3 regions of the Lactobacillus sp. W8172 genome follow, and region 3 is predicted to be linked to each of the others. Evidence: predicted binding sites of a transcription regulator. Region 3 holds the regulator's gene; each other region holds the start of a gene.
What was found. The regulator HrcA, encoded in region 3, represses chaperone genes, less so after heat shock. The targets are predictions, from matches to a motif close to TTAGCACTCNNNNNNNNNGAGTGCTAA.
Positions count from the first base shown of each region.

Region 1 (7,548 bases), 410 kb from region 3:
TTGGCAGTAATTAATTCACTATTTAAAAGTGCTGCGTACAAAATAATCACCTATTATGAAGTACGCAAAAAACGACAGGTTTCCTCCTGTCGTTTTTTATTAGTTTTATTTTTTCGCAAAAGTCTGGCGTAATTGCTCTAATGCATCCTGTTTAATAAGACACTTTGCAGTGGTCCGGACACGTCCCATTTCCTCAGGCTTTACCTTGGTACCATATTCATTAGCAATTGCCCACGCATCAGCAGGTTTAAGTTCAGAATAGTTTTCATTATCAAACGCTAAGTCAAGGTAAAAACGATTTCGTTCATAGTAAAGACTTGAAGAAAGATCCGGTGCCAATAAGTTATCGGCAAGTTCAACTACAAATTCAAGGTCAGAAAAGCTGTAGCCCTGCTTTGTCTGCAACTTCCAAAACGACTTTTTAACTTTTGGAACCGTAGTTTCATCAGTGTCCCGACTATCATCGTCTTCGTCATCCAAGTCTTCTTCATCATCGTCTTCTAAATCAAGGAAAGAGCGACGTGCATCATCAGTCTTTTCGTTTTTAATATCGTCAAAATCTTTCTCAAACAGTTTTGATAAGCTCTCTGGATCCTGATTCGTTGCCTTAGTGATCAATAGGTCAAGTCCACCATTATTTGGCATTACTTGAAAAGTGACTGGAGCATCTTGGCTAAAAGAATGGTCGGTGTCAATTTCGTCTAAAATTGAATAGAAAAATTGTTGGATCTTACCTTTATCGCCCAGCAAATCTAGAACTTTCAGACCACGCTTAGCTAATTCAGACTTATTAATTCTCACGCGGATAGTATTTTCATTAATATGTTCTACTTGCATGAGTCATTCACCTCCATCAGATCCTTTGTTCTATTGTAGCGTATTTTACGCATAAAATAAAAGCGTTAGTTCTAAAACTAGCGCTTTTTTTAAAAGATTCCAAATTATAAATCTGCGATTTTTTGCATTTCCTCAAGTTCAAGTCGACGAACTTTTCTAGGCAAAAATCGTCTAATTTCGTCCTCGTTGTAACCTACTTGAAGACGACGATCATCCATAATAATTGGTCTTCTTAAAAGACTGGGGTCCTTTTCAACCATATCTAGTAATTGATCAATTGACAGATCATCCAAATTGACTTTAAGTTGTTGAAATGCCCTAGATCGAGTAGAGATAATCTCTTCAGTACCGTTCTCAGTCATCCGCAAAATTTGGATAAGTTCCCCTTTTGTAAGTGGCTCAGAAAAAATATTTCTTTCCTTAAAGTCAATATCATGTTGCTTCAACCATGCCTTCGCTTTTCGACACGAGGTACAACTTGGAGATATATATAAATTTACCATATATTTCGCGCTCCTTCTGATCAAAAAATGACTCATTACCTCTAGTATTATATCACATTACTTTCTTTTTATAAGTAACGTATCTATGCTATCTATTTTTTATGATAGTAAGTAAAAGTGAATAAACTGTGAAGAATCTCTCAAGAAAAAGTAAAGAAATAAAAAGAGTACATCAATAAATAATGTACTCTTGGTTAATTTAATAAACTTAATTATTAAATTTCTTCATTAAATCATCAACCAATTTTTCGTTTTCTTCAGCAGTTTCTGAAATAAAACAAGCAGTATTAGCTAATTCCTTAATATCTTCAGTGTTTAGCTTCTTCATCAAGCTTCTAATTCTTAAAATTGAGGTTGCACTCATTGAGTATTCATCAAGACCCATTGAAAGCAAAATTGGGAACATGGTGCTGTCGCCAGCGGCTTCACCACACATACCACACCAAATGCCATTTTCATGAGCAGCATCAATTGTGTGCTTAATCAAGCGCAATACTGAAGGACTAGCTGGCTGGTATAGATATGAAACGTTATCATTACCACGGTCAGCTGCCATTGTGTATTGGATTAAGTCATTGGTACCGATTGAGAAGAAGTCAACTTCTTTAGCGAATTGGTCAGCAATAACTGCAGCAGCAGGAACTTCAATCATCATTCCAACTTGTAAGTCTTCGCCAACCTTGACACCGCTTTTAACTAACTTATCTTTTTCTTCAGCCAAAATTGCCTTAGCCTTACGCAATTCACCCAAAGTACCGATCATTGGGAACATGATGCCCAACTTACCGAATGCTGATGCACGTAAAAGCGCACGTAATTGTGTACGGAAGATTTCTTCATTTTGCAATGACAATCTGATAGCACGAACACCTAAGAATGGGTTCATCTCTTCTGGAAGATCCCAGTAGTCTAAGTGCTTGTCACCACCGATATCCATTGTTCTAATGACAACTTGCTTGCCATTCATTCCTTCGATAACTTCTTTATAAGCTTCGAATTGGTCTTCTTCACTTGGGAAGTCCTTGGAATCCATGTACAAGAATTCAGTTCTATACAAACCAATAGCTTCAGCGCCGTTCTCATTAACGCCTTCCATATCATTTGGTGTACCAATGTTAGCTGCAATAATGAATTGCTTACCATCAGCAGTTACAGAAGGTTCGTTCTTGAGTTTCTTCCATTCAGCCTTTTGCTTTAGGAATGCTTCACTCTTAACTTTGTAATCAGCAACTTGTTCATCAGTTGGTTCAATTACTGCATCACCGTTCAAACCGTCAACAACTAATATTTGACCGTTTTCAACATCTTTAGTAATTGAATCTGTACCAACAACAGCAGGCAATTCAAGCGAACGAGCCATGATTGCTGAGTGAGCAGTACGACCACCGATATCAGTAACAAAGCCTTTAACAAACTTCTTGTTTAATTGAGCAGTATCACTTGGAGTAAGGTCATGAGCAACAACAACAACTTCATGATCAATTGAAGCAGGATTAGGTAATTCCTTACCTAATAAATGAGCCATGATTCGTTTTGAAACATCACGAACGTCAGCAGCACGTTGTTGCATATATTCGTTATCTGTCATGCCTTCAAAAATTGTAATGAACTTTTGAGCGGTTTCATCAAGTGCAGCTTCACTGTTGATTTTTTGCTCCTTGATTTCATTTTCAATTGCACCTGTAAATTCAGGGTCATTCAAAATCATCAAGTGAGCTTCAAAAACTTGTGCTTCTTCTTCACCTAAACTCCCTTTGGCACTGTCACGAATTTTTTCAACTTCTTCAGTTGATACTGAAATAGCTTCATGGTAACGAGTTAATTCACTGTCAACATCTGAAACAGTTGTCTTCGTGAAAGAAAGATCTGGTTCGACCAAGAGATAGGCTGGTGCTACAGCAATACCATCACTAGCAGCAATTCCTTTTAATGTCTTGGTCATTATTCAGCTAATCCTTCTTTTTTCATTGTTTCTGAAATAGCGTTGATTGCATCTTTTTCATCATCACCATCAGCACTAATTGTAACGTCAGCGTTCTTGCCAACACCGAGTGACATAACACCCATGATTGACTTCAAGTTAACTGATTTGCCATTGTATTCCAAGTTGATGTCTGAACCAAACTTTGAAGCAGCTTGTACTAACAAAGTTGCTGGACGAGCATGAATACCTGTTTCTGCAATAACATGAAAATCGCGTTTTTCCATTATAAATATCTCCTTTGAATTGAAAAATCAAACCGGTAGTAACTACCTATTCGCTTACTTAGACTATCATTTTTTTGTGAATTAGACAACATAAATGTAACAGTTTACATCATCAAAGTTCCGTCGTTGATTGCTTGTAAACTATTTTTCCGCCACGTAGGGCTTTACCAGTTATGTTCTGCCTTTTGCCAAAAGATCTTAAAGCAGCCTGAAACGCAAATGCATCTTTAGGTTCAACTTCATAATGATCTAGTTCACCACTTGCTAACTGCTCTAAAATTTTTTGATAATCCAAATATACCACCGCTTTTCTAAAACATACACTAAAAATCAAGCATTTTTGCTTTTACAAGTGATTATTTTAGCATATTTGGTTCTAATAGATAAAAATGTATCTTATTCCAAGTTTTAGCACTTGATTATTGAGAGTGCTAATTATATAATTTAATCATTGAAAAGAAAGGCGGTAATGTAATGCTTTGTCAAAACTGTCAAAAACGACCTGCCTCTATTCATCTTTTTGCAAAGGTAAATGGAGAAAGCCGCGAAATCAATTTATGTGGACAATGTTATCAAGAACTTAAACAACAAGGAAATATTAACATGAGTAATGACAACAACGGTTTCTTTGGCGACTTTAACGATCTCTTTAATTTTAATAATGAAAATGCAATGAACAACAATCCTAATAACCCAGGTAACCCTGGAATGAACAATGGTAATCCTAATAATGGTGGTGGAGGCCGTTCACTACTTGATCAATACGGTACAGATTTAACTGCTCTTGCTAAAAAAGGCAAAATCGACCCCGTAATCGGTCGTGACAAAGAGATTGCACGTGTCATCGAGATTTTAAATAGAAGAACAAAAAACAATCCTGTCTTAATTGGTGAAGCCGGAGTTGGTAAAACTGCGGTTGTCGAAGGATTGGCGCAACAAATAGTCGATGGTTCAGTACCTGCAAAATTACAAGATAAACGAATTATTTCATTAAACGTTGTTTCTCTTGTTCAAGGAACTGGAATTCGCGGTCAATTCGAGCAACGGATGCAGCAATTGATCAAGGAACTACAAGATCATGACAACATCATCTTGTTTATTGATGAAATTCATGAAATAGTTGGCGCCGGAAATGCTGAAGGCGGCATGGATGCTGGTAACATCATTAAGCCTGCCCTTGCCCGTGGTGACTTGCAACTAGTCGGTGCAACTACCTTGAACGAATATCGTGAAATTGAAAAAGACTCTGCTTTGTCACGTCGTTTCCAACCAGTTGATGTTAAAGAACCATCAGTTGCAGAAACTATTCAAATTCTAAAAGGTATTCAGAAACGTTACGAAGACTATCATCACGTTCACTACACTGATGATGCAATCAAATCTGCAGCTGAATTATCTGAGCGTTATATTCAAGATCGTTTCTTACCTGATAAGGCCATTGACTTACTCGATGAAGCTGGTTCAAGAATGAACTTAACCATCCCTTACGTTGATAAAGAAAAACTGCAGGAAAGAATTGCAGCAGCTGAAAAATTAAAGCAGGAATCATTGCAAAATGAAGACTACGAAAAAGCTGCTTACTATCGTGATCAAATTGAAAAATATAATAAGGTAAAAGACCAAAAGGTTGATCCTGATAAATCACCAGTTATTACCAGCAAGATTATGAATAAGATTGTTGAAGAAAAAACTGGTATCCCAGTAGGTGACTTACAAAAACAAGAAGAAAATCAACTGCAAAACTTGGCTTCTAACTTAAAAGAACATGTAATTGGTCAGGATAAGGCTGTCGACAAGGTAGCACGTGCTATTCGTCGTAACCGGATTGGTTTCAACGAATCCGGACGACCAATTGGCTCCTTCCTCTTTGTTGGTCCAACTGGTGTTGGTAAGACTGAGCTTGCTAAACAATTAGCCAAGCAAATGTTTGGTTCAGAAGATGCCATGATTCGTTTTGATATGTCAGAATATATGGAATCCTATTCAGTTTCTAAACTAATTGGTTCTGCACCTGGCTACGTTGGCTATGAAGAAGCAGGTCAATTAACTGAACAGGTTCGTCGTAATCCATACAGTCTAATCTTGTTAGATGAAATTGAAAAAGCTGATCCTTCTGTAATGAACTTGTTCTTACAAATTCTAGATGATGGTCGCCTAACTGATTCTCAAGGTCGTACTGTTTCATTCAAAGACACAATCATCATCATGACATCTAATGCGGGACAAGGCATTAAGGAAACTAGCGTGGGCTTTACAGCTGAAAATGCTAGTGATGAGCCAGATGCTGCTCGCTCTTCAATGAGTCAGTTCTTTAAACCTGAATTCTTAAACCGCTTAGACGACGTAATCGAGTTCAACGAACTATCTAAGGAAGATTTGGTTAAGATTGTTGACCTAATGCTTAACAGTGTAAACAACATGGTTAAGAGCCGTGGAATGCAAATTACTGTTACTGACGAAGCAAAGAAAAAGTTAGTTGAGGAAGGCTACAATCCTGCTATGGGTGCACGTCCACTTCGCAGAACTATTCAAGAAGAAATTGAAGATAAAGTGGCTGATTACAAGCTTGATCATCCTACTGCTAAAAACTTAATCGCAAGTGTTAAAGATCAAAAGATTGTTATTAGCAATGAAGAAAATAATTCTTCTGATGAGGAAATTGATCATTAATCTCTCGGCTTTATGCAATAAAATTTTAATTAATTACAATATAATTGCCTTTTTGCAAAGAAAAATGTTGTAATTAGCGTTATACTAAAGTAAAAGACAACTACTAGAAGAAACGGGTGAAATCCATGCACTTAATAGATGTAACCAATAGTTATAAGGATCTAGTTCACAGTCAACTGAATTCGACTAACGTTAATTATGTAAAAGTTTATTCATTAGGAAATACCTCTGTCATCTATACCGAAAGTAATGAAGCAATCGAAATTGCTTTGGAAAACCATGATCGTCGTATTCGTAAAGAAGAAGCTGAATTTGTCATTAAGCGACTAATTAAGGAAGATAATCCTTCCTACGTTATAACCTTTGACAAAAACCAACAGTTAATTGAAATCAATATTGATAAATAGAAAAAAGGTTGATAAATTTTATCAACCTTTTTTGTTTGCTTATAATTTTTCAGTCAATTTAACATCTGGATACTTATCTTGGAAAAAGCGCTCAGCAAACTGATTTTCAAAGAGAAACAGTGGCTGATCATAACGATCTTTAACCAATAAGTTACGACTATTCGACATAGCCGGATCAAGTTGTTCCGGATCAATCCAACGGGCCACGCGATGACCGATACTATTTAGTTCTACATCTGAATTATATTCGTTCTTCATTCTGAACTTAAAAACTTCAAATTGCAGTTGACCAACGGCACCTAAAATATATTCATCAGTTTGATAGTTGCGGTATAACTGAATCGCACCCTCTTGAACTAGTTGCGTCATTCCTTTATGGAACGATTTTTGCTTCATCACATTTTTTGCAGTTACACGCACAAACAATTCCGGTGTAAATTCTGGTAATGATGGGTAAACGATTTTCTTTTTACCAGCATAGATACTATCACCTATTTGGAAATTACCAGTATCATAGAGACCAACGATATCTCCGGCAACGGCATCAGCAACTTGAACACGTTCACTAGACATGAACTCAGTCGCATTATTTAGCCTAATTGGCTTATCAGTCCGTGCAAGAGTGACATCTAAGCCCTTTTTAAATTCCCCACTACCAATTCTAATGAAAGCAATTCGATCCCGGTGATTTGGATTCATATTAGCTTGAATCTTAAAGACAAAGCCTGAAAATTCTGGGTCATCTGGACTTAACTCTTCGTCATCATTAACTGTGTGTGCTTGTGGAGCTGGAGCCAATTTTACAAAACTCTTTAAAAAGGTTTCAACGCCAAAGTTAGTTAAGGCAGAACCAAAGAATACAGGGGTCTGATCACCTCTGCGAATCTTCTCAGAATCAAAAGTATTACCAGCTTCTTTGATCA
Region 1 covers NZ_JACFPG010000001.1:613,717-621,264, forward strand. Annotated here, with positions in the region: gene H3R21_RS02805 (competence protein CoiA) at 1-50, opposite strand, end outside; gene H3R21_RS02810 (adaptor protein MecA) at 106-837, opposite strand; gene spxA (transcriptional regulator SpxA) at 942-1,340, opposite strand; gene ptsP (phosphoenolpyruvate--protein phosphotransferase) at 1,549-3,282, opposite strand; gene H3R21_RS02825 (phosphocarrier protein HPr) at 3,282-3,548, opposite strand; gene H3R21_RS02830 (hypothetical protein) at 3,661-3,843, opposite strand; gene H3R21_RS02835 (ATP-dependent Clp protease ATP-binding subunit) at 4,023-6,218, shown strand; gene H3R21_RS02840 (DUF1827 family protein) at 6,344-6,625, shown strand; gene H3R21_RS02845 (peptide chain release factor 3) at 6,665-7,548, opposite strand, start outside.
Region 1: the regulator HrcA is predicted to act here: its motif matches at 3,957-3,983, upstream of H3R21_RS02835 (ATP-dependent Clp protease ATP-binding subunit).

Region 2 (7,548 bases), on a different contig from region 3:
CCAAGACATGGCTCTTTTACAGGTGGTTTTTTACAAATAAATGCACTTTTTATTGCATTGCTTGTTGGATTTGGTGTAGGGCAAATTTTTCATTTATTCGGTAAAAATTATCAGCAAGTGGAAAATGAGGATACGAAGTGGTTGCGGCGCCGCGTTTGGAACGCTACCTTGCCATTTATGATATCTCTTGCTTTTGGAATTTTGCTCGGGATTGCTCGCTATGAGCTACAAATAAAGGTGCTTGATACGGCAAGCTTTAGTGAATTAGTTGGTCGAATGCAAACAACTAATAATTTGGCAGAAGTTTTGTTTTTGTCGGCAATAACGACACTCTTGAACTGGATGGGAATCGGCTATCCACTTCACGCACTTTCCGGTACGACGAGCAATGCATATACAGCCGAAAACTTGACCTATGCTTTTCAGAACGGTAGCTCTTGGAATGTGCCTTACAAATTTCTAGGTAGTTCTCTAATCAAAACATATGGCACGATGGGCGGTGCCAGTGTGATTTTAGCTATTATAGTTATTTTGCTTATGCGGCGCATGCAAGAAAACAACCAAACCAATGTTGCCATTGCAAAAATCAATTTGTTACCGGTAGCGTTTGGCTCAAGCTTGGGTTTTTCGGCAGGCTTACCGGTAATTCTTAATCCGCTCTTTGTTCTACCTAGTGTCATTATTCCGTTGGTTAATATGGCATTGGCCGGATTAGCGATTAGTTTACACATGATTCCAGTGTGTGTTTATCCAATATTGAAAGGAACACCTGGAGTGCTACTTTCCTTTTTTGGCACTAATGGCAATTGGGGGACTTTATGGTTTACTATTGCGCTTTTTGTACTTGATGTTTGTATCATGTGGTCGATTATGAAAATTAATGAACAGGTTGAGGAAATGTTAAAAGCTGGGAAAGGAAGACAGTTCTAATGCAGGTACGAAAGAACCCTAATTTTAAATGGCTGCTGATGCTAGTAGCGTTGTTAGTAGCGATTGCCATTCCCAGTTATTATTGGATGGAAAAGGAGAATAATGCGCACGCAGAGCGTAGTCGCTCGCTGCTTTCACCAGTCATCATGGTACCTGGCTCGAGTGCCACAACTGAGCGCTTTAATGAACTAATTGATCAGCTGAACAAAACGACAATGAATGAGCATAGCGTTCTTAAAGTTACTGTTTCACGTGAAGCAAATTTATCGTATAGTGGTTCGATTAATAAAAATGATCAGGAACCGATAATCATTATTGGCTTTGCCAATAATAAAGACGGTTATGCCAATATCAAAAAACAGGCTTTTTGGCTAGACGTTGCCTTTACGTCTTTGATGCAAAATTATAAATTTAATAACTTTAAGGCGTTTGGGCATTCAAATGGTGGTCTTATTTGGACATACTGGTTAGAACACTACTATGCGCAGTATTCTGATGATGTAAGGATTAAGCGGTTGATGACGTTGGGAACACCTTACAATTTTACCGAAAATAACATCAATAATCGTACACAGATGCTAGCCGATTTTATTAAAAACCGTACAGCACTTCCAGAAAACTTGAAAGTCTACTCGTTATCTGGTGGTAAAAGTTATGAATCAGATGGAATTGTGCCAGAAACTAGTGTTGCCGCAGGTAAGTTTATTTTTCAAAAACAGGTCAAATCTTACACGGCAATGACGGTCACTGGCGAAAAGGCAGACCACTCGGATTTACCACAAAATAAACAGGTAATACAAGCCATTCGGGAGTACTTGCTAAAAAAGCCTGATCGACCTGGGAGACCAGAAAAAGATTTAAAGCCAAGAAGAAGGAGAAGTAATCGATGAAATATCATGAACAGCCAACTAAGATTGAAGTTATCGGTGGCAAAGTTAATAACTTAAAGAATATTAATGTTGATATCCCACTACATAAATTCGTGGCAATCTCAGGCTTGAGCGGTTCAGGGAAATCGAGTCTCGCAATGGGGATTCTTTATTCAGAGGGGGCACGACGTTATCTCGATTCACTTGCAGCTTATACTAAAAGGCGGATTAGTCAGGTCGGTAGGGCACAGGTTGATGAAGTACGGCATATTCCTTCTGCCCTTGCTTTGCGCCAGCGTCCAACTGTTCCTGGTGTTCGGTCAACCGTGGGCACAGTAACAGAGGTTTTTAACGTCCTACGTTTGATTTTTTCACGCTTGGGCTCACCTGTATGTCCTAATGGGCATAGATTAGCGCCAACCATTAAAATTGCTGAAGCGATGGACTTAACTGGAGAGGCAATGGGACGTGTTACTTGTCCAACCTGCGGTGTTCAGTTTTATGCTTTTAGTGCTGAAGACTTTGCTTTTAACTCAGATGGTGCATGTCAAAAGTGTCAGGGGTTAGGAAACGTTGAACAAATTGACGATGATAAGATTATTGCAGATGAAAATCTATCATTGGAAAATGGCGCAGTTGCCACATGGCAAATCCCCGGAAGAAATTGGATGTGGCGCATTGCCCGTGAACTAGGTGTTCGGACAGATGTTCCATATAAAGAATTGTCCGAGGATGAAAAAGAAATTGTTTTACACGGTGAGGAACGGAAAATACCAGTTGATATTCCAACTTCGACCGGGCGAGTTTATCACCTTGACGCACTTTATGAAAATGCCTATAACGCTGTCGCAAATTCACGCAAAACGACTAAGTCTGAACGCGGTTTAGAAAGAATCAACTCTTTTTATCGTTTCAAACCTTGTCCACGCTGTCACGGCTATCGGATTGATCCAAGTCGCTGGAATCAGTTGGTGGCAGGGAAGAACATTATCGAGGCCGAACAACTTACGCTAGGTGAACTAGCAGACTATTTAAAGAAAATTATGGCATGGCTTCCAGCAGACATGCATGATTTAGCTGAAAACTTAACTGGTGAACTGATGCATCAGGTTAAACCATTACTAAAATTGGGTCTAGACTACTTAAGTTTAGATCGTCAAGCTAATAGCTTATCTACTGGTGAATTGCAACGGATTCAGCTTGGTCGGACCTTGAGGACAGAGACGACGGGAGTGCTCTATGTTTTGGACGAGCCATCTGTCGGACTGCATCCAGATAATGTTGCTGGCTTAATTGAGGTCTTCCATGAGCTCGTCAACCAAGGTAATTCGCTTGTTGTTGTTGACCATGAAACTTCTATTATTGAGGCAGCTGATTGGATAATTGAAATTGGTCCTGGTTCGGGTTCAGAAGGTGGTCAAATAATTGCGCAAGGAACCCCGAAAGAAATTGAGCAAACTAATGCTTCATTAATAGGGCAATATTTAACTGGGGATGCACCGTTATATGTAAGAAAAAGTGCTAAACCTGATGCTCTTTTTAAAGATGGCACAATTGCTTTAACTGTTAATAAGTGCTTCAACTTGAAAGATGTCCATGCTGAGATACCAGTTGGACGCCTTACTTCTGTTACAGGTTTTTCCGGTGCTGGAAAAACGACTTTGATTCTAGGCTCACTTTTACCAGCTCTAAAGGCTGAAAAAGAAGGTAGTGCTAAGCCTGAGTGGGTGACTAGTCTTACAAGCAATGGCATCAAAAATGTAATCAGTGTCGACTCGTCACCCGTTGGTAAAAATCAACGTTCCACGGTAGCAACATACACAGACATTATGGATAACTTACGTAAGTTATTTGCCCAGCAGCCGCTCGCTAAAAAGTTGAAATATCGTGCCTCCCATTTTTCATATAATAATAAAGAAGGAGCATGTCCGGCATGTGGTGGAACTGGGGTAATTTCGCTTGATATTCAGTATTTACCGGACATGGTGGAAACATGTTCTGTATGTGGTGGCCACCGTTTTAATCAGGATGTTTTAAGGGTTAAATGGCATGATTTAAGTATTGCGGACGTGCTGGATTATTCAGTTGATGATGCATTGAAGGAAAATCTTTTTGGGGATGAACTAAAAATTGCTAAGACGATTGAAACTCTGCATGATATGGGGTTAGGTTACCTTCACTTAGGAGAATCAACGCCAGCATTATCAGGTGGAGAAGCACAACGATTGAAATTAACCAGCCATATTCACCGCCAACAAAAGGGCAGCCTCTTTGTTTTCGATGAGCCAACCGTGGGCTTGCACCCAAGTGACGTTAGAACGTTGCTGCAGGTTTTTCAAAAATTGTTAGATCAGCATGCAACAATCATTACAATTACACATGACCTCGATATTATGGCCAATAGTGATTATATGATTGACATGGGTCCGCGTGGCGGATTGAACGGTGGAAAAATAATTGCCTGTGGGACACCTGTGGATATTTCACACCAGAAAGATAGTTTAACGGCAAAATATTTGCGTGAGCACATAAATTTATATCAAAAATAACCCAAAATCTAGGCCTTGTAGCAGTCGTAAACGCGATTACTGCAAGGTTTTTTGCTACAAAATAAATTTCACAAATAAAATGTGGAAAAGTTTTGTAAAAAGGTTGCATTCTGTGGATAACCTGCTAGAATATTATATGTAAGCGATTAGCAGTCGAAGGTGTCGAGTGCTAATTACAAATTTTATCCTATAAAGGGGTGCATATTTATGGCATATTTTGACAACGAATTTGATAATTTATTTAACGAACTTAACAACTCTTTCTTTAACGATGATAATAATGGCTCTATCCCAGTTCACTATTCAAGCATGAACATTTCTCCACAAGGAATTAATCAGAGCGAACAAATGCCTGGTCAACCAAAAAAGGAGAAACCAATTGGTGTTGACTTGGTTGAACAAGCTAAAAACAATAAATATGATCCGGTAATCGGTCGTGATGAGCAAATCCAAGAAGTAATAGAAATTTTGAGTAGACGTAAGAAGAACAATCCAGTTTTGGTAGGTCCTGCGGGAGTTGGTAAAACTGCAATTGTTGAAGGTCTAGCTCAAAAGATTGCTCAAGGTGATGTTCCTGACAAGATGAAGGACAAGCACATTATTGCAATAAATATTAATGACATGGTTGCAGGTTCAAGTCTACGTGGTAGTTTTGAAGAGCGCCTGAAGAAAGTCATTGACGAAGCAAAGAAGAATCCTAACATCATCTTGTTTATTGATGAAATTCATAACATTGTTGGTGCTGGTTCAACAGATTCTGAAACCAATAGTGGTGATGCCGCAAACATTTTGAAACCTGCTTTGGCAAGTGGCGACTTAAACTTAATCGGTGCAACTACAACAGGGGAATACCGTAGAATTGAAAATGATGCTGCTCTAGCACGTCGTTTCCAACCAGTCCAAGTTCCAGAACCTTCAACTGATGTAACTGTTAAAATTCTGGAAGGGTTAAAGAAGAAATACGAAGACTATCACCACGTTAAATATAGTGACAGTGCTTTGCGTTTAGCAGTTGAATTGTCACAACGGTATATTCAGGGACGCTATTTACCTGATAAAGCAATCGATTTAATGGATGAAGCTGGTGCTAAAAAAGGTCTCGACAGCGTTCCAAGTGATGAAGCCACTCTGAAAAAGAGAATTAGCAGCCTTGAAAGAGAAAAAGCAGAAGCAGCTAAAAATGAAGACTATGCAAAGGCAAGCGACTTGAAGAAGAGAATTGAAAAACTTCAAGAACAGGCCGAGCATATTGATGAAACTGCAACACCAAAGGTAACTGATCAAGATATCTACGCTTTAATTGAAGCTAAGACCAAGATTCCAATGAGCGAATTACATGCTAACGAAAGTCAAAAGAATCTCAACTTAGCAGAAAAATTGAAGAAAGCTGTTATTGATCAGGACAACGCTGTTGATGTTATTACTGATGCAATTGCTCGTAAGCAGGTTTTCAAAGATAATAATCGTCCTACTGGTTCGTTCTTGCTAACTGGACCAACTGGTGTGGGCAAGACAGAATTGGCTAAACAACTTGCTATTCAATTATTTGGTGGTGAAGATCATCTAATTCGGCTCGATATGTCAGAATATCAAGATCAAATGGCAGTTAACAAGTTAATTGGTTCTGCACCTGGCTACGTTGGTTACGGTGAAGGCGGTCAATTAACTGAAAAAGTTCGCCACCAGCCATACAGCTTAATTCTGTTCGATGAAATAGAGAAAGCTAACCCACAAGTCTTCAACGCATTATTGCAGATTATGGATGATGGACGTTTAACAGATGCTCAAGGCAGAACTGTTTCCTTCAAAGACACAATTCTCATCATGACCTCAAACGCTGGTTACTCTGACAACTTGTTAAAAGATGGTAAAGTGGACCACGATAAGATGATTAAGGCCCTAGAAGCATACTTCAGACCAGAATTTTTGAACAGATTAGACGCAATTGTGCCATTTAATTCATTGACTGAAGCCGACATGACTGAGATTATCGACATTTACCTAAAGAAGATGTCACATGTTTTGGCAAAGAAAGATGTCAAAGTTGAAGTTTCTGATGATGCTAAAGCTTACTTTGCTGAAAAAGGCTATGACAAGAAATTTGGTGCACGTCCTCTTCGTCGAGTAGTTGAACAGGACATGGAGACGCCAATTGCTAAATTATTGTTAAAAGAACCTGATACCAAAGAAGTTAAATTTACTGCTGATGATAAGCATGTTTATCTCAATGGTGAAGTAATTTTAGATATTGAGCTAAAAGCTGATTCAAATGATGAGCAAACTGAAGCTGAAGAAACAAAAGAATAATCGTTGCTTAAAAGGCATTCCGAAAGGAATGGCTTTTTTGCTTTATAAACTTTTTTACGAGTAAATAAGGTGGTGTTTCACGTGTGACATTTTTGACGGAGAGACTCTTAGAATTAATCTTTGGAAAGCTGTTGACAGTAGTAAAATTATGGTTTACATTAGTTAACAATTAAATAATAATTAAAAGTTAAAAAGAGATTTTTAACTGAAGTTTTTAAGGAAAAAGTAGGAGCATTGCTATGAAACAAAAAGTAGAAGACCTTGACTGGAAAAATTTAGGCTTTGTTTATCGCGATTTACCATATCGTTATGAAGCTAAATATAAAGACGGCGAGTGGCAAGAGGGAAAATTGATTGAAGATTCTACTCTTGTTCTTTCCGAGGGTGCAGAAATTTTGCACTACGGTCAAGAAATTTTTGAAGGACTAAAAGCTTATCGTAGAAAAGACGGTAAGATTAACTTGTTTCGTCCTGATCAAAATGCGCATCGATTTGCGTTATCTGCTGAGCGTTTGGCAATGCCACCATTTCCAGAAGATCGCTTTGTTGAAGCGGTTAAGCAAGTAGTTTTGGCAAACAAGGAGTATGTGCCACCTTATGATAGTGGCGCAACACTTTATTTACGTCCCTTTATGATTGGGACATCCAATGTTTTGGGTGTTCAGGCAGCCAATGAATATACCTTCCGCATTTTTGCTGTTCCGGTTGGCGCTTATATTAAGGGGCTTAACCCAGCAGATTATATTGTTAGTGAATATGACCGTGCTGCTTATGCTGGTACGGGTCAAGCAAAGACCTCTGGTAACTATGCCAGCAGTTTGCTGCCATCAGTTGAAGCTCATAAAAATGGCTTTGCGGATTGTTTATACCTTGACCCACGAGAGCACAAATAT
Region 2 covers NZ_JACFPG010000003.1:73,277-80,824, reverse strand. Annotated here, with positions in the region: gene H3R21_RS05160 (PTS sugar transporter subunit IIC) at 1-930, shown strand, start outside; gene H3R21_RS05155 (alpha/beta hydrolase) at 930-1,820, shown strand; gene H3R21_RS05150 (excinuclease ABC subunit UvrA) at 1,817-4,348, shown strand; gene H3R21_RS05145 (ATP-dependent Clp protease ATP-binding subunit) at 4,556-6,655, shown strand; gene H3R21_RS05140 (branched-chain amino acid aminotransferase) at 6,895-7,548, shown strand, end outside.
Region 2: the regulator HrcA is predicted to act here: its motif matches at 4,495-4,521, upstream of H3R21_RS05145 (ATP-dependent Clp protease ATP-binding subunit).

Region 3 (7,548 bases):
AGGGGCTTTGCCAGCCCATCTCTTTACCGCTTCTTGAACAGCTGGAATACGAGTTGAACCACCATTTAAGATAACTTTGTCAATGTCATTTACAGTTAAATCTGCATCCTTTAATGCATTATCAAATGGAATCTTTGTACGGTCAACCAAATCAGCAGTTAATTCATCAAATTTAGCACGAGTTAAATCTGTTTCAAGGTGAAGTGGACCTGATTCGCCTGCTGAGATGAATGGAAGTGAGATGTGAGTTGAAGATACTCCAGATAAGTCTTTCTTAGCCTTTTCAGCAGCATCCTTTAGACGCTGCAAAGCCATCTTATCTTTAGAAAGATCAACACCATTTTCATCCTTAAAGTTTTGAACTAGCCAATCGATAATCTTGTTATCAAAGTCGTCACCACCAAGGTTAGTATCACCGTTTGTTGACAATACTTGGAAGACGCCATCACCTAATTGCAAAACTGAAACATCGAAAGTACCACCACCGAGGTCGTATACTAAAACTTTTTCATCTTCTGCATCTTTATCAAGACCATAAGCAAGTGAAGAAGCAGTAGGCTCGTTGATGATTCTCTTAACATCTAAACCAGCAATTTTACCAGCATCCTTAGTTGCTTGACGTTGTGCATCATTGAAGTATGCAGGAACTGTAATAACAGCTTCAGTAACCTTTTCACCTAAGTAGTCTTCAGAAAACTTCTTAATGTATTGCAAAATCATTGCTGAAATTTCTTGAGGGGTATAAGCTTTATCACCAATTTTAACTTTGTAGTCAGCTTCACCCATGTGACGCTTGATTGATGAAATTGTGTTTGGGTTGGTGATTGCTTGTCTCTTAGCAACTTCACCAACTTGAATTTCACCATCTTTAAAAGCAACAACAGATGGAGTAGTACGGTTACCTTCTGGGTTAGTAATAATCTTAGGTTCTTTTCCTTCAAGAACTGCAACTGCTGAGTTAGTAGTTCCTAAGTCAATACCGATAACTTTTGACATTAATAATCATCCTTTCAATTATTGAGCAACAACAACCATTGCTGGTCTTAATGTGCGATCTTTATATAAATATCCCTTTTGTAGAACCTGAACGACATGATCTTTTTGATCATCGGATTCAGCTGCAACAGTCTGAACTGCTTGATGTAAGTTCGGATCAAACTGTGCTTTTTCAGCATCAATCTCGCTAATTCCATGATCCTTCATGGCTTTAACAAGCGCATCCAAGGTCATTTGAACACCCTTTTTAAGTTGACGCGACGCCTCATCATCTACCTTAGTTTCCAATGCTCTTTCTAAGTTATCCATTGCTGGTAAAATATCTTTAGCTAAGGATTGTGACTCATACTTAATCAATTGAGCACGTTCATTGTTGTAGCGGTTCTGCATATTCTGCATTTCCGCTTGACTACGAAGGTACTTGTCTTCTAGTTCTTTTTGTTCTTCTTTTATTTTTGCTAATTCTGTTTCAAGCTTTTTTGAAGTCTCAGGTTTCTTACTTTTATCTGTAGTATTAGCCTTTGTATCAGACTTTTTTTCTTCAGCTTTAGTTTGATCTTTGTTTAGATCTTTTTCACTAGCATATTTTTCTTTACTCACGGCTAACCTCCTTTATTTGAATCTACCATAATACTCAAGTAGTTTCTTAGCAAGTTCATTTCTAAAATATTCCAAAAGACCAATTACTTGCGAATATGGCATATTGTTAGGACCAAGTAAAGCAATTACGCCTTTACCATGTGAACCAACACTATATTCCGCAGTGAGCAGGCTATAGTCCTTAAGTAAATCACTTGGCAAATCTGAACCCAAACTAACACGAATTGGATACCTACCACTGTCTGAGTTCATACATTGATCAACCATATCTGAAATCAAATCATTGTGATCAATTAACTCATAAACAGAGCGTAAACTTGAGACATCATCCAAAGAAGTATTATTAAGTAAATTAATCTGACCATCAACATACATTTGCTCACTTGTAGCATCTTTAATGACGTCTTCAACCAACTCAAGTAAGTCACTTGCATGAGAATTAGCAAGCTTCTTACCCAAAGTTCGATTAAGCAAAGATGATGTAACCTCATTTAGCGTTTTACCAATTAACTCATCGTTAATCATTCGAACTGCTTTTTCAATTTCATCACCACTGATGTTACGTGGCAAGTTATAAACTTGGTTGTGAACATCACCATCACTAGTAACTAAAATTGCCATCACTTGTCTATTAATTAAAGAGACAATTCTAAAACCAGTTATTGTGATATCATTATTTTCTGGCCCTTCTGCAAAAGCTGTGTAATTAGTCAAATCAGATAAAATCTTTGCTGCTTCTTGAACAATTTCATTAACTTGATGAAATGGTTGATCAAGTTGACTAACAATTCTCTTGTAAACAGAGGATGGTATCTTAAGTGGCTCAAGCAAGTTGTCTAAATAGTACCGATAACCGTCCATCGACGGAATTCGTCCACTTGAAAGATGTGTTTTTTCAAGAAGACCCTTATCTTCAAGCGCAGCCATTTCATTTCGAATTGTCGCACTTGAGACTTTCATCGGTAACTGATTCATCACTGTTTTTGAGCCAACAGGATCATGCGTCTGAGTAAAATCATTAATAATTGTTTTTAAAATTAATTCTTGACGTTCGGTCAACATAAATATCGCCCTCACTTTTAGCACTCATACTTTTTTGGTGCTAACAATTATTATGATACTAGCTTTTAGCAGAATGTCAAGTTGAGTGCTAATTTTTTCGCAATTAATTTTAACTTGAATTACTGTTTACCTAAAATTAACTTTGCTGAGCAAAATAAGCCTTTATTTCGGTCTCGTCTGCTTCCATTTGTTTCTTCAAATCATCCAAATTAGCAAATTTAATCTCACCACGTGTATACTTGTACCATTTGATAGCCATTTTTTTGCCATAGGCTTCTTCATCAAAGCCAAATAAATTTGATTCAATTAAAACTTTTTTTCCATCGCTGATCGTTACATTATATCCAACACTAGTCATTGAATCATGCCAATGCCCATCAATCTTTGTTTTTGTGGCATAAACACCAATTTTTGGAATAACCTTATTATCTTGCCAAACCAAATTAGCAGTTGGAAAACCTAGTTTATGCCCGTTGCGCAAACCATGACCAATTTTACCAGACATCATATATGGAAAGCCAAGAAGTTCATTAGCTAGTTCTATGTCACCATTAACAATGGCTTTTTTTATTTCAGTAGAACCAATTTTTTGTCCACCATATGACTGCTGTGGCACATTGACGATATCGAATCTGCCTTTAGCAAACTTAGGAAAATTTTCCATATTTGCTACGTCTTTTGGACCATAGGTATAATCAAATCCAGCAACGACTGTATCTGTTTCAAGTTTCACAATAATTTCATCAATAAATTGCTGAGCACTTAACTTACAAAAAGCATCACTAAAATGCATTACCAAAAGATAATCGACATTTAATTTTTCCATTTTGTATGCTTTTTCTTCTAGGCTGTCGATATAGCTAACATCTGCTCCTTGATAAACTGATTTTGGATGAAGGTCAAATGTCATCACTGCAAGAGGAAGCTTTTTCTCAGTTGCTTTTTCTCTGGCAGTTCTAATTAAATGTTGATGACCACGATGTACGCCATCAAAAAAGCCCAAAGCAAGCACAATCTTAGTAGGAAAAATATTCTCCTTAATTGGATAAGTTAAATGGATAATTTGCACAATAAAGCCTTCATTTCATCTTATTGGTTTTGTAATAGCATTAAAAACGGATGATACATATGGTCATCCTTTTCGTATATTGCTTTAATGCTATTATTGTACCTTAACGCAACTTTTTTTGCATTCGTTTTCAAAACTATTGCATTACCATTTTTAACTTTAGGCCATTGTTGATCATTCAAGTTAATATACTCATAATCCTTGAAAAAAGCATCAATTGGTTGAATAAAATCGGTAATTTTTCCAGGTGCATTAATTACTTCATCCAGTTTAACTGCTTGACTTAAGTCAAAACCTGAACTAGCAGTTCTTCTCAATGATTCCATAACTGCAGGAACATTCAATTCAGTTTTAAGATCGTTGACCAGAGACCTGACATAAGTGCCCTTACTACATTCAATCTGAAAGTCAAAACTTTCCTCACCTTTTTCCTTATCAAAGGTTGGATCATTTTTAATATCATATTGATAAACTTGCACCTGCCGCCTTGGTCGCTCTACTTCAATACCGGCACGGGCATATTCATATAAATGCTTACCATTAACTCGAACAGCGGAATAAATTGGCGGAACCTGTTCAATTTCTCCCACAAAGCTTTGCATTGCTTGTTGGATAGCTTCCTTTGAAATTGGGGCTGTGATTTTTTCACTTTCTAAAACTGTCCCACTTACATCATAACTATCAGTCGCATAACCAATAATTCCTGTGCCTTCATACTTTTTATTCTGTGTGTGCATTAATTCAATTAGCTTAGTAGCTTGGCCAATTGCAATTGGCAGTACACCTGTCACATCTGGATCTAGTGTACCAGCATGACCAATTTTTCTGATATGTAATGCTTTTCGCAAATGATAGACAACATCAGCACTTGTCATGCCTTTATCTTTGTCGATTACTAAAATTCCGTTTATCATATTTTCCTATTCCATAAAAAAAGCGCTCGCAAGCGCTTCTTAATTAATTATTGCGATCCTCATCTTGCTTCTTTACTTCAGCAATCAAACGGTCAATTTTACTACCATATTTAACTGAATTATCGCGTTTAAAAATCAGCTCAGGAACTTTATAGACTGTCAACACTTGTCCTAACAGGTGTCTCATCATCCCTTTTGCCTTTTCTAAACCAGCTGCAGCTTCCTCTTCCTTTTTAACACTTTCAGAAAGAATACTGTAATAAATAGTTGCATATGATAGATCATTAGTGCATTCAACTGCTGTAATTGTAACATCACTTACACGCGGATCACGAATATTTTTCCGCAAAATTTTAGTTAATTCACGGAGGATTTCTCCTTCAACACGACCTACTCTGTGTTTCATGTTTTCCTCCTAGTTAAACTAGTTGTTAGGCTTTACCTCTTGTTGCTCAACGGCTTCAAGTTCATCGCCTACTTTAATATCATTGTAGCCTTCTATGGTTAAACCACAATCAAATCCTTGCTTAACAATTTTGGCATCATCTTTAAAGCGTTTCAGAGAAGCCACTTTACCTGAGTAAATAACCACGCCATCACGTATTAAGTTGACATCAGCATCACGAGAAACGTAACCTGAATCAACAAATGCACCGGCAATTGTACCAACCTTTGAAACCTTCCAAGTTTCACGAACAGTTAGATTACCAACAACCTTGTCTTCGTATGTTGGTTCAAGCATACCCTGCATAGCGGCCTTAACATCATCAATTGCTTTATAGATAATACTGTACAAACGAATATCAACACCATCAGCTTCGGCCTGTGATTTGGCAGTTGCCGTTGGACGAACATTGAACCCAATGATAAATGCGTTAGAAGCTCCAGCAAGTGTAACGTCTGATTCATTAACAGCACCTACACCAGCGTGAATAATATTAACGCGAACGCCTTCAACTTCAATCTTTTCAAGTGATTGTTGTAATGCTTCTGCTGAACCTTGAACATCGGCCTTCAAAACGACGTCAACTTCCTTCATGTTCTCTTTCTTCATCGTATCAAACAAGTTGTCAAGAGTAACATGTTGAACGTTTTCACGTGATTGTTGCAATGCCTGTTGTGCTCTCTGTTCACCAACACTACGAGCAGTCTTTTCATCTTCAAAGACAACAAGCTTATCAGCTGATTCAGGAACATCGTTCAATCCAGTGATTTCAACTGGCATTGACGGCGTTGCTTTTTCTACTTGACGACCACGGTCATTTGTCATTACACGGACACGACCAAAGCGGTTACCGACAACAATTGGATCACCTGTACGCAAAGTTCCTTGTTGAACAAGAACATCGGCTACAGGACCACGACCACGAGATAAACGTGCTTCAATTACAGTACCAATTGCCATTTGTGTGGAGTCAGCCTTTAATTCCATCATATCAGCCTGTAATAAAATCATCTGCAACAATTCATCAACATTTTCACCAGTTTTAGCAGAAATATTGACGAAAATTGTGTCGCCACCATAATCTTCAGGAATTAAATTATATTTCATTAACTGTTCAGTAACGTGTTGTGGATTTGCACCTGGAGCATCCATTTTATTAATGGCTACAATAATAGGAACCTTAGCACTTTTAGCATGGTCAATGGCCTCAATAGTTTGTGGCATTACACCATCGTCTGCAGCAACAACTAAGATAACAATATCAGTTACTTCAGCACCACGTTCACGCATGTTTGAGAATGCAGCGTGTCCTGGGGTATCCAAGAATGTGATTGGTTGGTTATCGATTCTGACTTGATATGCACCAATCTTCTGCGTGATACCACCTGCTTCATGATCAGTAACATGAGTATGACGCAAACGGTCAAGTAAAGTTGTCTTACCATGATCAACGTGACCCATGATTGTGACAACTGGTGGACGTTTGTGTTGATGTTTCGACTCCTTAGATGCTTCCATCCGCTTACTATAAAGGTTGTCGATATCAGCTATGTCTTCATGTACCTTCTCTTCAGCATCGATACCATATTCTGCAGCAATTAATTCAATTGCATCTTTATCTAATGATTGATTTTGGTTGGTCATCACACCAAGCATGAACAATTTCTTAACAATTTCAGCAGGTTCACGGTGTAAAATTTTACCTAAGTCTTGGGCATTCATTCCTACTTCGTATACAAGAGTCTCTGGTAATGGACGCTCTTTTCTTTGAGTTGGCTGCTTTTTAGGCACTTGCTCAACCTGATGTTTTTTATTTTTATTCTTGCGCTTCTCTTGACGTTTTGAGAAACCATTGCTGTTATTGCCAAATGACTGATTTTTACCCTTACGTCCTGGTTTTCCTGCGTTGCGGGAATTATGACCGTTACCGCGTCTTTTTTCATCTTTAGCAGGTTCAGGAGCTGCAGCATTGTCAATTTTTCTAACTTGGTTAGAAGAAGTTTCTTGATTTTGCTTCAATCTGGCTGGTGATGGTTTAATGATTTTTGGACCAGTTACTGTAGACGTTGTTTTCTCCACCTTAGTTACTTTTGAAACAGTAGATTCTGTTTTTTCAGTTGATTTCTTTTCTTCTTTTGTACTATCAGGCTTATTTATATCTTTATGATATGACTCGCGCGCTTTTTCTGTCTGCTTGTTTAATGAACTTTGTTCAACTCTTTGCTTTTGTTTCAACTGTTTTAGCAAATCTTGAGCAGCTGGTTTGGTAACTTTTTGCGCGTGATTCTGATTAGTAGCTTGCTTAGAACGGTCTTGATTTTGTTGACTACGGTTATTCGCTTTACGATTATTGCTACGTCGAGGGCCATTAGTATTTTTGGTTTCTTCGTGGTTCTTTTCGTTTTTACGAATTGAAGTGACAGAAATTTTGATTTTACTGCTCTTTTTATTGGCTTGCTTCT
Region 3 covers NZ_JACFPG010000001.1:198,824-206,371, reverse strand. Annotated here, with positions in the region: gene dnaK (molecular chaperone DnaK) at 1-996, opposite strand, end outside; gene grpE (nucleotide exchange factor GrpE) at 1,015-1,596, opposite strand; gene hrcA (heat-inducible transcriptional repressor HrcA) at 1,609-2,658, opposite strand; gene ribF (riboflavin biosynthesis protein RibF) at 2,795-3,727, opposite strand; gene truB (tRNA pseudouridine(55) synthase TruB) at 3,748-4,641, opposite strand; gene H3R21_RS00940 (ribosome-binding factor A) at 4,685-5,047, opposite strand; gene infB (translation initiation factor IF-2) at 5,066-7,548, opposite strand, start outside.